One region of the Nonomuraea recticatena genome, then DNA from elsewhere that is predicted to be linked to it. Evidence: riboswitches for the same ligand, from Rfam matches in the RefSeq annotation. Region 1 holds a riboswitch; the other holds the start of a gene.
The links. Region 1 has a riboswitch for thiamine pyrophosphate ahead of thiC (phosphomethylpyrimidine synthase ThiC). Riboswitches for the same ligand answer to the same signal wherever they lie in the genome.
Positions count from the first base shown of each region.

Region 2: another riboswitch for thiamine pyrophosphate. It lies ahead of thiO (glycine oxidase ThiO); the one in region 1 lies ahead of thiC (phosphomethylpyrimidine synthase ThiC).

Region 1 is NZ_BAAATE010000012.1:161,711-167,633, forward strand. It holds gene ABFX50_RS23790 (sensor histidine kinase) at 1-627, shown strand, start outside; gene ABFX50_RS23795 (response regulator) at 624-1,298, shown strand; gene ABFX50_RS23800 (hypothetical protein) at 1,384-1,815, shown strand; gene ABFX50_RS23805 (phosphoribosylanthranilate isomerase) at 1,826-2,413, shown strand; gene thiC (phosphomethylpyrimidine synthase ThiC) at 2,437-4,128, opposite strand; TPP riboswitch at 4,121-4,234, opposite strand; gene clsA (cardiolipin synthase ClsA) at 4,361-4,945, shown strand; gene ABFX50_RS23820 (mannose-1-phosphate guanyltransferase) at 4,950-5,923, shown strand, end outside.
Region 2 is NZ_BAAATE010000006.1:384,670-390,592, forward strand. It holds gene metF (methylenetetrahydrofolate reductase [NAD(P)H]) at 1-808, opposite strand, end outside; gene ABFX50_RS15820 (polyprenyl synthetase family protein) at 908-1,954, shown strand; gene thiE (thiamine phosphate synthase) at 2,117-2,752, opposite strand; gene ABFX50_RS15830 (Rv2175c family DNA-binding protein) at 2,730-3,104, opposite strand; gene ABFX50_RS15835 (NAD(P)/FAD-dependent oxidoreductase) at 3,135-4,310, opposite strand; TPP riboswitch at 4,368-4,482, shown strand; gene thiO (glycine oxidase ThiO) at 4,471-5,526, shown strand; gene thiS (sulfur carrier protein ThiS) at 5,541-5,741, shown strand; gene ABFX50_RS15850 (thiazole synthase) at 5,734-5,923, shown strand, end outside.

The DNA.
Region 1 (5,923 bases):
GACCAGCTGGCCGAGCGCGAGCGCATCGCCCGCGAGGTCCACGACATCGTCGCCCACCACGTCGGGGCGATGGTGCTGCGGGCCGGCGCCGCCCGCTACGCCGCCCCCGACGGTCCCGTCGCCGACGCGCTGGCCGATATCAAGGAGACGGGCCACCAGGTGCTCGAGGACCTGCGCGGCCTGCTCGACGTGCTGCGCGACCCCGGCGGCGACGCCGCGCTGCTGGCCGACCCCGCCGACGTGGTCACCGAGTCCGCCGAGCGGATGATCGCCGCGGGGCTGCTGGTCGACCTCGACGTCGACCCCGCGCTCGGCGAGGCGCCGCTGGTGGCCAGGGCCTCGGCCGCCCGCATCGTGCAGGAGGGACTGACCAACGTGCTCAAGCACGCGGGGCCGGGCACCGCCGTACGGGTGGGGCTGGCCGCGGGTGACGGGGAGCTCCTCGTCGAGGTGTCCAACGGCCGCCCGCCCACGGTGCGCGAGCCGCTGCCGTCCTCGGGGCAGGGACTGGCGGGCATGCGTGAGCGCGCCAAGGCGCTGGGCGGCACGCTGAGCGCGGGACCCGACGGCGGCGGCTGGCGGCTGTCGGTGACCCTTCCCTATCCGAAGACCAAGGTGACGACGTGATCCGAGTGGTGGTGGCCGACGACCAGGCGCTGGTCAGAGCCGGCGTGCGCATGCTGCTGCAGGCGGCGGGCGACATGGAGGTCGTCGGGGAGGCCGAGGACGGCGCGGAGGCGGTGCGCCTGGCCGAACACCACAGGCCGGACGTGGTGCTCATGGACCTGCGCATGCCCAGGGTCGACGGCCTCGAGGCGATCAAGCGCATCCTGGGCTCGCAGCCGGGCGCCAAGATCGTGGTCCTCACCACCTTCGCCGACGACGCCAACGTCTACGCGGCCCTGCGCGTCGGAGCGCTGGGCTTCCTGGTCAAGGACGACGAGCCGGAGCGCATGGTCGATGCCGTGCGAAGGGCGGCTTCGGGCGAGCAGCTGCTGGCCCCCTCGGTGCTGCGCAGGGTGGTCGAGCGGGCGCTGGCCGCCGAGCAGCAGGCCACACCCGCGCCCGTCGGGCTCACCGAGCGGGAGCTCGAGGTGCTCGCCCTGGTCGGCACCGGCCTGTCCAACGCCGAGATCGCCGACAGGCTGCACGTCGGCGTCACCACGGTCAAGACCCACGTCGGCTCGGCGATGGACAAGCTCGGCCTGCGCAACCGCATCCAGGCCGCCGTCGTCGCGCACCGCATCGGGCTGGTCGACGCCGCCTTCCGCCCCGTGCGGCATCCGCCGCGGGGCTGACCGGGGCATCACCCGGCAGGCTGACGACCGCCGGGTGCCCGCGCCGTCACGATGTGGTCCTCACCTCTCCAGGAAGGACCACCTCATGCACGACGTGACCTCAGCCACGTCTGTCTCCCCTGTCTCCTCAGGGCTGCTCTACACCCTGCGCGTCCTCGTGCTCGCCCACGCGGTCTCGCTGCTCGTCGCGGCCATGTTCGCGGGCCAGGCGCTGGTCTTCACCGACACCGGCATCGTCGCCGATCTCGGGGTCGCCGAGACCCACGTCATGATCGGCATGGTCTCCCACCTGATCGGCCTGCTCCAGATCGTCGCCGCCGTCCTGTACTGGCGTCCGGGCAGGGGCGCGGGCTGGCCCGCGCTCGCCAGCCTCGCGCTGTTCGTGCTCGGCATCGCCCAGCACTTCCTGCTGGCCATCGGCCTGGGCGCGCACGTGCCCAACGGCGTGCTCATGTTCGGCCTGCTGGCCCTGACCACGGTCTGGGCCTGGTCGCCCTCGGCCTCACGCCGGCGCTAGGCTTTCGGCTATGTTCGTGAAGATCTGCGGGCTGAGCGAGCCCGAGCACGTCGAGGTGGCCGTCGAGGCCGGCGCCGACGCGATCGGGCTCGTCATGACCGCCAGCCCGCGCAGGGTCACCCCGTCGCGGGCCGCGGAGCTGGCCGCGCTGGCACCCTCTCACGTGCTGACCGTGGGCGTCTTCATGGGCGAGCCGGTGGAAGAGGTACGGCAGGCGGCCCAGGCCGCGGGGGTCGGAGCCGTCCAGCTGCACGGCAGGCACCCGCACGCCGACTTCACCGCGTTGAAGGATCTCGGCCTCACCCTCGTGCGCGCCGTGGCGGCCGACGCCGACCTGCGCACCGGAGCCTTCGACGAGGACCTGCTGATCGTCGACGCGCCCAGGGCGGGCGCGGGCGAGCCGTGGGACTGGACGGCCGTGCGGGGCAGGCCGTCGGGGAACTGGCTGCTGGCGGGCGGCCTCGACCCCGGCAACGTACGGCAGGCGATCGAGGCCGCGCGGCCGTGGGGCGTGGACGTCTCGAGCGGCGTCGAGGTGGCCAGGGGCGTGAAGGACTCCGCCCTCATCCGCTCCTTCCTCAGGGCGGCCCGCTCCTAGACTTCGGTCTGTCCCCGCTCCTCTCACGGAAGCGGCGGTCTGTCGGTCAGCTGCACGTAGACCTCGCCGCCCCCGGCCACGAACTCCTCCGACTTGGCGCGCATGCCCTCCGCCGCCCGCAGGTCGTGCGAGATGCGCATCGAGCAGAACTTCGGCCCGCACATGCTGCAGAAGTGCGCCGTCTTCGCGGGCGCGGCGGGCAGCGTCTCGTCGTGGAAGGAGCGGGCGGTGCCGGGGTCGAGGGACAGCTCGAACTGGTCCTCCCACCTGAACTCGAAGCGCGCCTCCGACAGCGCGTCGTCCCACTCCTGGGCCTTCGGGTGCCCCTTGGCGAGGTCGGCGGCGTGCGCGGCGATCTTGTAGGTGATGACGCCGGTCTTGACGTCCTCCCTGTCGGGCAGCCCCAGGTGCTCCTTCGGCGTGACGTAGCAGAGCATGGCGGTGCCGTACCAGCCGATCATGGCCGCGCCGATCCCCGAGGTGATGTGGTCGTAGCCCGGTGCGATGTCGGTGACGAGGGGGCCGAGGGTGTAGAAGGGGGCGTCGTCGCAGAGCTCGCGCTGCAGGTCGACGTTCTCCTTGATCTTGTGCATGGGCACGTGGCCAGGGCCCTCGACCATGACCTGGACGTCGCGGGAGCGCGCGATCCCGGTGAGCTCGCCCAGCGTGCGCAGCTCGGCGAACTGGGCCTCGTCGTTGGCGTCGGCGATCGAGCCGGGGCGCAGGCCGTCGCCGAGGGAGAAGGCGACGTCGTAGGAGGCGAGGATCTCGCACATCTCCTCGAAGTTCTCGTACAGGAAGTTCTCGCGGTGGTGGGCCAGGCACCACGCCGCCATGATCGAGCCGCCGCGCGAGACGATGCCGGTCTTGCGGCCGACGGTGAGGGGGACATAGGACAGACGCACGCCCGCGTGGACGGTCACGTAGTCGACGCCCTGCTCGCACTGCTCGATCAGGGTGTCGCGGTAGACCTCCCACGACAGGTCGGGCGCGACCCCGCCGACCTTCTCCAGCGCCTGGTAGAGCGGCACGGTGCCGATGGGCACGGGTGAGTTGCGGATGATCCACTCGCGGGTGGTGTGGATGTCACGACCCGTCGAGAGGTCCATGACGGTGTCGGCGCCCCAGCGGATGGCCCAGGTCATCTTCTCCACCTCCTCCTCGATGGAGGAGGAGACGGCGGAGTTGCCGATATTGGCGTTGATCTTGACGAGGAAGTTGCGGCCGATGATCATCGGCTCGCTCTCGGGATGGTTGACGTTGGCCGGGATGATCGCCCTGCCCGCGGCCACCTCGGCGCGGACGAACTCGGCCTCGACGCCCTCCCTTACGGCGACGAACTCCATCTCCTTCGTCACGACGCCCCTGCGGGCGTAGGCGAGCTGGGTGACGGGCCCGCCCGCCGCCCTGAGCGGCTGGCGCCGCGCGCCCAGGCGGGGCACGGCCTGGCCGCGCTTCCACGAGGCCTGGTCGCGGTAGCCGTCGTCGAGCGGCTTGACCTGGCGGCCGCCGTACCCGACGACGTCGGCGCGATCGAGGATCCACTGCTCGCGCAGGGGGCTCAGGCCGCGCGTGACGTCGGTCTCGACGGCAGGGTCGGTGTAGGGGCCCGAGGTGTCGTAGACGGTGAACACGGTGCCGTCGCTCAGTCCGATCTCCCGCATGGGGACCCTGAGCTCGCCCTGGTAGGTCTTGGAAAAGCGCGCGCCACTCATCGCGCAAACTCCCTTCGCCGGCATTACCCGGAGCAGGTTCTGGCGGTCGGCGGCTGGTCAGCCGTCCTCTCAGCCCGGTCCGCACCGGGCTCCCGCGTTGGTCGGCGCCACCGTAACCCGATCACCCGGGTGTCGCGCAAGCCCCTGCCGCCCGCGGGCGGCCGAACCCGCGCGGAAACAGCGGGCGGGCGGCTCAGCGTGCGCAGGTGGGTGACGCAGTAGGGTCGGCAGCGTGAGTGAAACTTCCGCCGAGGACCGAATCTGGACGGTTCCGAACCTGCTGAGCTTCCTGCGTCTGCTCGGCGTCCCCGTGTTCCTCTGGCTGGTTCTCGGGCCCAAGGCGGACGGCTGGGCGATCGCGCTGCTCATGGTCGCGGGGTTCACCGACTGGCTCGACGGCAAGATCGCCCGCGCGTGGAACCAGACCAGCAGGCTCGGCCGTCTCATCGACCCCGCCGCCGACAAGCTCTACGTCTTCGCCACCCTGCTCGGCCTGCTGCTGCGCGAGGTCATCCCATGGTGGCTGGTCGCGATCATCCTGGGCCGCGAGATCTTCGTCGGATGTTTCTTCCCCGTGCTCCGCAAGTACGGCTACAAGGCACTGCCCGTGCATTTCCTCGGCAAGGCCGCCATGGCCAATCTGATGTACGCCTTCCCCCTCCTCTTCCTGGCCTCGCACACCGGAGCCTGGTATGCCGATATTGCAAGGATTATCGGATGGGCGTTCGCCATCTGGGGAACGGGCCTGTACTGGTGGGCAGGACTGCTGTATGTGGTACAGGTGCGCCAACTCGTAACCGCTGCGAAGAAGGAGTGATCGAGTGAAGGCGGTCGTCATGGCAGGCGGGGAGGGGACTCGGCTGCGGCCGATGACCGCGAACCAGCCCAAACCCCTGCTCCCCGTGGTCAACCGCCCGATCATGGAACACGTCCTCCGCCTGCTGAAACGCCACGGGTTGACCGAGACCGTCGTCACCGTCCAGTTCCTCGCCGCGCTGGTGCGCAGCTACTTCGGCGACGGCGACGAACTGGGCATGCGCCTGCACTACGCCACCGAAGACCTTCCCCTCGGCACGGCGGGCAGCGTCAAGAACGCGGCCGACAAACTCCGCGATGATCGTTTTCTCGTTATTTCCGGTGACGCCCTGACCGATATCGACTTATCGGACATGATCAGGTTTCACCGCGAGAATTCCGCCCTCGTCACGATCGGGCTGACCCGCGTCCCCAACCCACTCGAGTTCGGCATCATCATCGTTGACGACCAGGGCAGGGTGCAGCGCTTCCTGGAGAAGCCCACCTGGGGCCAGGTCTTCTCCGACACCGTCAACACCGGCATCTACGTGATGGAGCCCGAGGTCCTCGACGAGGTCGCCGCCGGCGAGGCCGTCGACTGGTCCTCCGACATCTTCCCCCGCCTGCTCAAGCGCGGCGCGCCCATCTACGGCTACGTCTCCGACTGCTACTGGGAGGACGTCGGCACCCACGAGAGCTACATGAAGGCCCAGGCCGACGCGCTGTCCGGACGCGTCGACCTCGACATCGGCGGCTTCGAGATGTCGCCGGGCATCTGGGTCGGCGAGGGCGCGGCGGTCGACCCCGACGCCGTGCTCAAGGGCCCCCTGCTGATCGGCGACTACGTCAAGATCGAGGCGGGCGCCGAGCTTCGTGAGTACACCGTGCTCGGCAGCAACGCCGTGGTGCGTGAGGGCGCCTTCCTGCACCGCGCCGTCGTCCACGACAACGTCTACATCGGCCCGGGGGTGAACCTGCGCGGCTGCGTCATCGGCAAGAA
Region 2 (5,923 bases), on a different contig from region 1:
ACAGCTCGGCGCCGTGGTCGATGCCCAGGCGGCGCACCGCGGCGGGGTCGTCGGCGACGGCCTCGAAGCGGGCGGCGACGTCGGGAGGGAACGGCGCCCCCGACAGCTGCTCCGACCTGGCGATCGTGCTCATCCTGGTGACCGGCATGATGCACGGGATGATCGGCGTCTCACAGCCCTGGGCGGCCACCCTGTCGCGCAGGCGGAGGTAGTCGTCGGCCTGGAAGAACATCTGGGTGATCGCGTAGTCGGCGCCCGCCCTGCACTTCCTGACGAAGTAGTCGGTGTCGGCCTCGATGGAGGGCGAGCGAGGGTGCTTGTAGGGGAAGGCGGCGACGCCGACGCAGAAGTCGCCCGCCTGCCTGATCAGCCTGACCAGGTCCTCGGCGTAGAGGACGCCCTCGGGGTGCTTGACCCACTCGCCGTTGGGGTCGCCTGGCGGGTCGCCGCGCACGGCCAGGATGTTGCGCACGCCCGCGTCGGCGAAGCGGCCGACCAGGTGGCGCAGCTCGCGGATGGAGTGGTTGACCGCGGTGAAGTGGGCCACGGGCGTGAGCGTGGTCTCGTGCGCGATCCGCTCGACGATGTCGACGGTGCGGTCACGGGTGGATCCGCCCGCACCGTAGGTGACGGAGACGAAGGTCGGGCGCAGCGCCTCGAGCTCCCTGATGGATCGCCAGAGCTGGCGCTCGCCCTCCTCGTTCTTCGGAGGGAAGAACTCGAAGGAGAAGGAGCGGCCGCCGGAGGCGAGCAGATCGCGGACGGTGGGGACGCGATCGGGAAGGACGGAGGGTCGACCCAGAGCCATAATCCAAGGCTACCGGTACGAAGGCGGGCGGTGCGGCAACGTCCATATGACGGAGGCGGGAGATCGAAACCCCAGCTACAGCCCGTTACTCTCATTGACATGAGCATGGACACCCTCCGCACCGAGGTGGATCGGTCCCTCGGTGAGTTCCTCGACCGGCAACGTCCCATCGTCAACGGCCCGGATCTCGCACCGTTGCTCAACGCGGCCAGGGAACTGCTCTCGGGTGGCAAGCGACTGCGTCCCGCCTTCTGCTACTGGGGCTGGCGAGCGGCGGGAGGCGGCGACGAGCCCGGCATCTTCGTGGCCGCGGCCTCGCTCGAGCTGCTGCAGGCCAGCGCGCTGGTGCACGACGACGTGATGGACAAGAGCGACCTGCGCAGGGGCATGCCCTCCGCGCACCGCCGCTTCCAGCGCCTGCACGAGAAGAGCGACTGGTACGGCTCGGCCGAGCAGTTCGGCGAGGGCGCGGCGGTCCTGCTGGGCAACCTGCTGCTGATCTGGTCCGGTGAGATGTGGCGCTCGAGCGGCCTGCCGAACCTGGAGGCCACCCAGCCCTTCCACGACCACATGCGCACCGAGCTGATGTGCGGGCAGTACCTCGACCTGCTGGAGCAGGCGCACGGCGAGAACACCTTCGAGTCCGCGCTGCGGGTGGCGCTCTACAAGAGCGGCAAGTACTCCGTGGAGCAGCCCCTCAGGCTCGGCCTCACGCTGGCCGCAGGCGGCGGCGCGCCGTGGATCGAGGAGCTGTGCGTCGAGTACGGCAACCGCGTCGGCATCGCCTTCCAGCTGCGCGACGACATCCTCGGGGTGTTCGGCGACCCGGTGGAGACCGGCAAGCCCGCGGGCGACGACCTGCGCGAGGGCAAGCGCACGATGCTCATCGCCCGCACCCTGGCCGCGGCCACCCCCGAGGACGCGGCGACCGTGCGGCGGCTGCTCGGCGACCCCGGCCTCGACGCGGAGGGGGTGGACAAGCTGCGCGGCGTCATCGAGGCGAGCGGCGCGCTGGACGAGTGCGAGGAGATGATCGCCAGGTATCTGGAGGAGTCGCTCGCCTCGCTGGACGACGCCCCGATCACCACCGAGGCGCGCTCCGCGCTGGCCGACCTCGCGGTGGCCGCCACCTCCCGCAAGACCTGACCCGCGGCTGAGTCCTCGGCCCCTCCCCTGGACACGACCGCCCGCCCGGGCCCTCCCCCGGACGCGGCTCGCTCGACGCGGGTCGGCGGCGCATGCCGGCCGTGAGTTCTCCGGCCGCCCACGCGTGATCGCCGGCGCGACCCGCACGCCCCGTGACGGGCGTCAGCCGGCCAGGCGCTTGGCGAACTCCGCCGCCGCCGCGCCCGGATCCTCCGCCTCGGTGATCGCCCTGACGACCACGACGCGGCTCACGCCGTACGACCTGACCTCGTCGAGGTTGTCGAGGTCGATGCCGCCGATGCCGAACCACGGCCTGGCTCCTGGGAGCCCCGCCGCGTGCCTGAGCAGGTCGGGGCCCGGCGCGTGCCGTCCCGGCTTGGTCGGGGTCGGCCAGATCGGGCCGCAGCAGAAGTAGTCGACACCCTCCTCCACGGCGGCCGCCGAGGCCTCCGCCGCCGAGTGGGTGGACCTGCCGATGAGGATGTCGTCGCCGAGCATCTCTCGCGCGACGCGCACGGGCAGATCGTCCTGGCCGAGGTGGAGCACGTCGGGACGGGCCGCGAAGGCGATGTCAGCCCTGTCGTTGACCGCCAGCAGCGCGCCGTGGCGGTCGCAGGCGTCGCGGAAGACCTCGAGCAGCGCGAGCTCCTCGCGCGCCTCAAGGCCCTTCTCCCTCAGCTGGACGATGTCGACGCCGTTGCCGAGCACCGCGTCGAGGAAGTCGGCCAGGTCTCCCCTGTCACGACGACCGTCGGTGCAGAGGTAGAGGCGGGCCTCAGAAACCGAGCGCTTGGGCACGCCGCTTGACCTCGGTGTGGCGACCTGCCTTGATCGCGTCGATGGGCGAGCCTGGCAGGGACTCGTCAGGGGTGAACAGCCAGCGCAACGACTCGACGTCGTCGTAGCCGGCGTCGAGCAGGAGCGTGAGCGTGCCCGGCAGGCCCTTCACGACGTCCTTGCCCTCGAGGAAGGCCGCCGGCACCTGCGGGCCCCCGCCGCCTCGCCGTACGCCGACGAGCTTGCGGTCCTTGAGGAGCTGCTTGGCCCTGCCGATCGTCAGATCGAGGCGCTCGGCCACCTGGGGGAGAGTGAGCCACTCGCCGACGAGCTGGTCGGTCTCCCGATCTATCTGTGCAACAGAAAGCGTCACGAATCCACCACTACCACATCGCGTCCTTGCTCAAACAACACAATCACGGAGAGCCACCTCGGGATCGGCCAGGCGCCCTGGGTCCAGCCGCTGGCCGGCCTCGATGAGCCTACGGCCCTGGACGAGGTCTCGAGGCCTGTTGACGGTCAGCACAGCCGCCAGCCTGTCGTCGTCGTGCAGCCAGCAGACCGACCACCTGCTCACGGGAGCCGCGGCCGACGGGTCGCCGCGGCGCACCAGGCGGGCCCCGGGGTGGTGGCCCGCGTACTGCACCATGTGGCCGAACTGCTCCGACCAGAAGTACGGAACGGGATCGTACACGGACTCGTCGCCCAGCAGGCTGGCCACGGCGACCTCGGGGGCGTTGAGCGCGGTGTCCCAATGCTCCACGCGCAGCCTGGTGTGGAAGCGGCGCGACCACCAGGCCGCGCAGTCGCCGACGGCGACGACGTTCGGCAGGGAGGCGCGCAGGTGCTCGTCGGTGACGACGCCGTTGTGCAGGTCGATGTCGGAGCCGGCCAGCCACTCGACCGTGGGCCGCACGCCGATGCCGGTCACCACCACGTCGGCCTCCAGGCTCCCGCCGCCGACCAGGCTCACCCCGCCGGGGTCCACGGAGCCGACCATGGTGTTCAGCCGCAGGTCGATGCCGTCGTACCAGGGGATCGTGTGCGCGCCCACCTCGGCGCCGACCACGTGCGCGAGCGGAGCGGGGCCCGCCTCGAGCACCGTGACCGCGCAGCCCGCCCTCATGGCGGCCGTGGCCACCTCCGCGCCGATCCAGCCCGCGCCGATGATCACCACCCTGGCCCCCTGGACGAGCTCGGCGCGCAGCGCCAGCGCGTCGTCGAGGGTGCGCAGGACGTGCTGGCGGCCCTCGCCGGGCAGCCTGATCGGCTCCGCGCCGGTGGCGATCACCAGGCCGTCGTAGGCCATCTCGCCCTCGGTGGTCTCCACCACGCCCTCGGCCAGGCCCTTGGCCGACACCCCCGCCCTGTGCTCCACCCCCATGCCCTCGAGGTCGGAGTCGACGAAGCTGGAGTCGGCGTCACCCAGCAACACCGCCTTCGACAGGGGTGGCCGGTCGTAGGGCCGGTGCCGCTCCTCCCCCAGCAATGTGATCGTGCCGCCGAATCCGCGCGCCCTGAGAGCTTCGGCGCTGCGTACACCGGCCAGTCCCGCACCTACCACCACGACATGCTTCACGGTCAAGACCATAACCAATGGTTCAAGGGGGACGTCCGGCGTGAGTAGGCTGGTCGGTGGAAGACGCGCGGGAGTCCGGCCACACCGGGCTGAGAGGAAGGCTTGACGGGCCTTCGACCGCAAGACACCTGATCCGGATCATGCCGGCGAAGGGAGCGAGATGGACCTGATCGTGGGCGGCGGCGTGGTGGGCCTGTCCATCGCCTGGCGCCTGGCCCGCGCCGGCCAGGACGTCACCGTGATCGACCCGGCCCCCGCCTCCGGCGCCTCCCATGCGGCCGCGGGCATGCTGGCCCCCGTCAGCGAGGTCGCCTACACCGAGGAGCCGCTGCTCAGGCTGGGCCTGGCCGCGCTGGAGCGCTGGCCCGCCTTCGCCGCCGAACTGGAGGCCGACAGCGGCCTGTCGGTCGACTACCGCGCCCACGGCACGCTCGACGTGGCCTTCGGCGCCGACGACCTGGCGGCGCTCGAGGAGCTCGCGGCCTTCATGGACAAGCTGGGGCTGCCCGTCGAGCGGCTGACGGGGCGCGAGTGCCGTCGCCTGGAGCCGATGCTCTCGCCGTCCGTGCGGGGCGGGGTGCTGGCGGGCGGCGACGCGTGGGTGGATCCCCGCCGCGTCACCGCGGCCCTGCTGGCCGCGCTGGAGACGATGAGGGTCCCCGTCGTCCCTCGCCGCGCCACCGACCTGCTCGACGGCGCGGTACGGCTGGCCGACGGCGAGCTCCTGACCGGCGAGCGCGTCGTCCTGGCGGCGGGGGCGTGGAGCGGCGAGCTCGCCGACGTGCCCGTGCGCCCGGTGAAGGGCCAGATCATGCGCCTGCGCTCCCCCCACCCGCTGCTCGGCAGGTGCGTGCGCGGCATGGTGCACGGCTCGCCCGTGTACCTCGTCCCGCGCGGCGACGGCGAGGTGGTGGTCGGCGCGACGCAGGAGGAGTTGGGCTTCGACACCAGGGTGACCGCGGGAGGCCTGTACGAGCTGCTGCGCGACGCCAGGGAGCTGGTGCCGGGCGTCACCGAGCTGGAGCTGGCCGACGTGGTGGCGGGCCTGCGCCCCTGCACCCCCGACAACCTGCCGCTGGTCGGCGAAGTGCGCCGGGGGCTCGCGCTGGCGACCGGACATCACAGAGGCGGAGTCCTGCTGGCTCCGCTCACCACCGCCCTGCTCCAGGGCGAGGAGCCCGAACTGGCCGCCCTGTGCTCGCCACAGCGGTTCTAGACAAGGAAGTGCTGATGGAAGTGACGATCAACGGCGCCGCGCACGAGGTGCCCGACGGCACCACGGTGGCGCAGGCCGTCCAGCGGCTGACCGAGCAGACGACGGGTGTGGCCGTCGCGGTCAACGACGAGGTGGTCACCAGGGGCACGTGGGCGACCACGCCGCTGGCCGACCGCGACAGGATCGAGATTCTCACGGCGGTGCAGGGTGGATGAACTGATCATCGCGGGAGAGAAGTTCTCCTCGCGGCTCATCATGGGCACAGGGGGCGCGCCCTCGCTGGAGGTGCTCGACCAGGCGCTGGTCGCCTCGGGCACCGAGCTGACCACGGTGGCGATGCGCCGCCTCGACCCCGCCGCGCGCGGCAGCGTGCTCGACGTGCTGCGCGAGCGGCGGA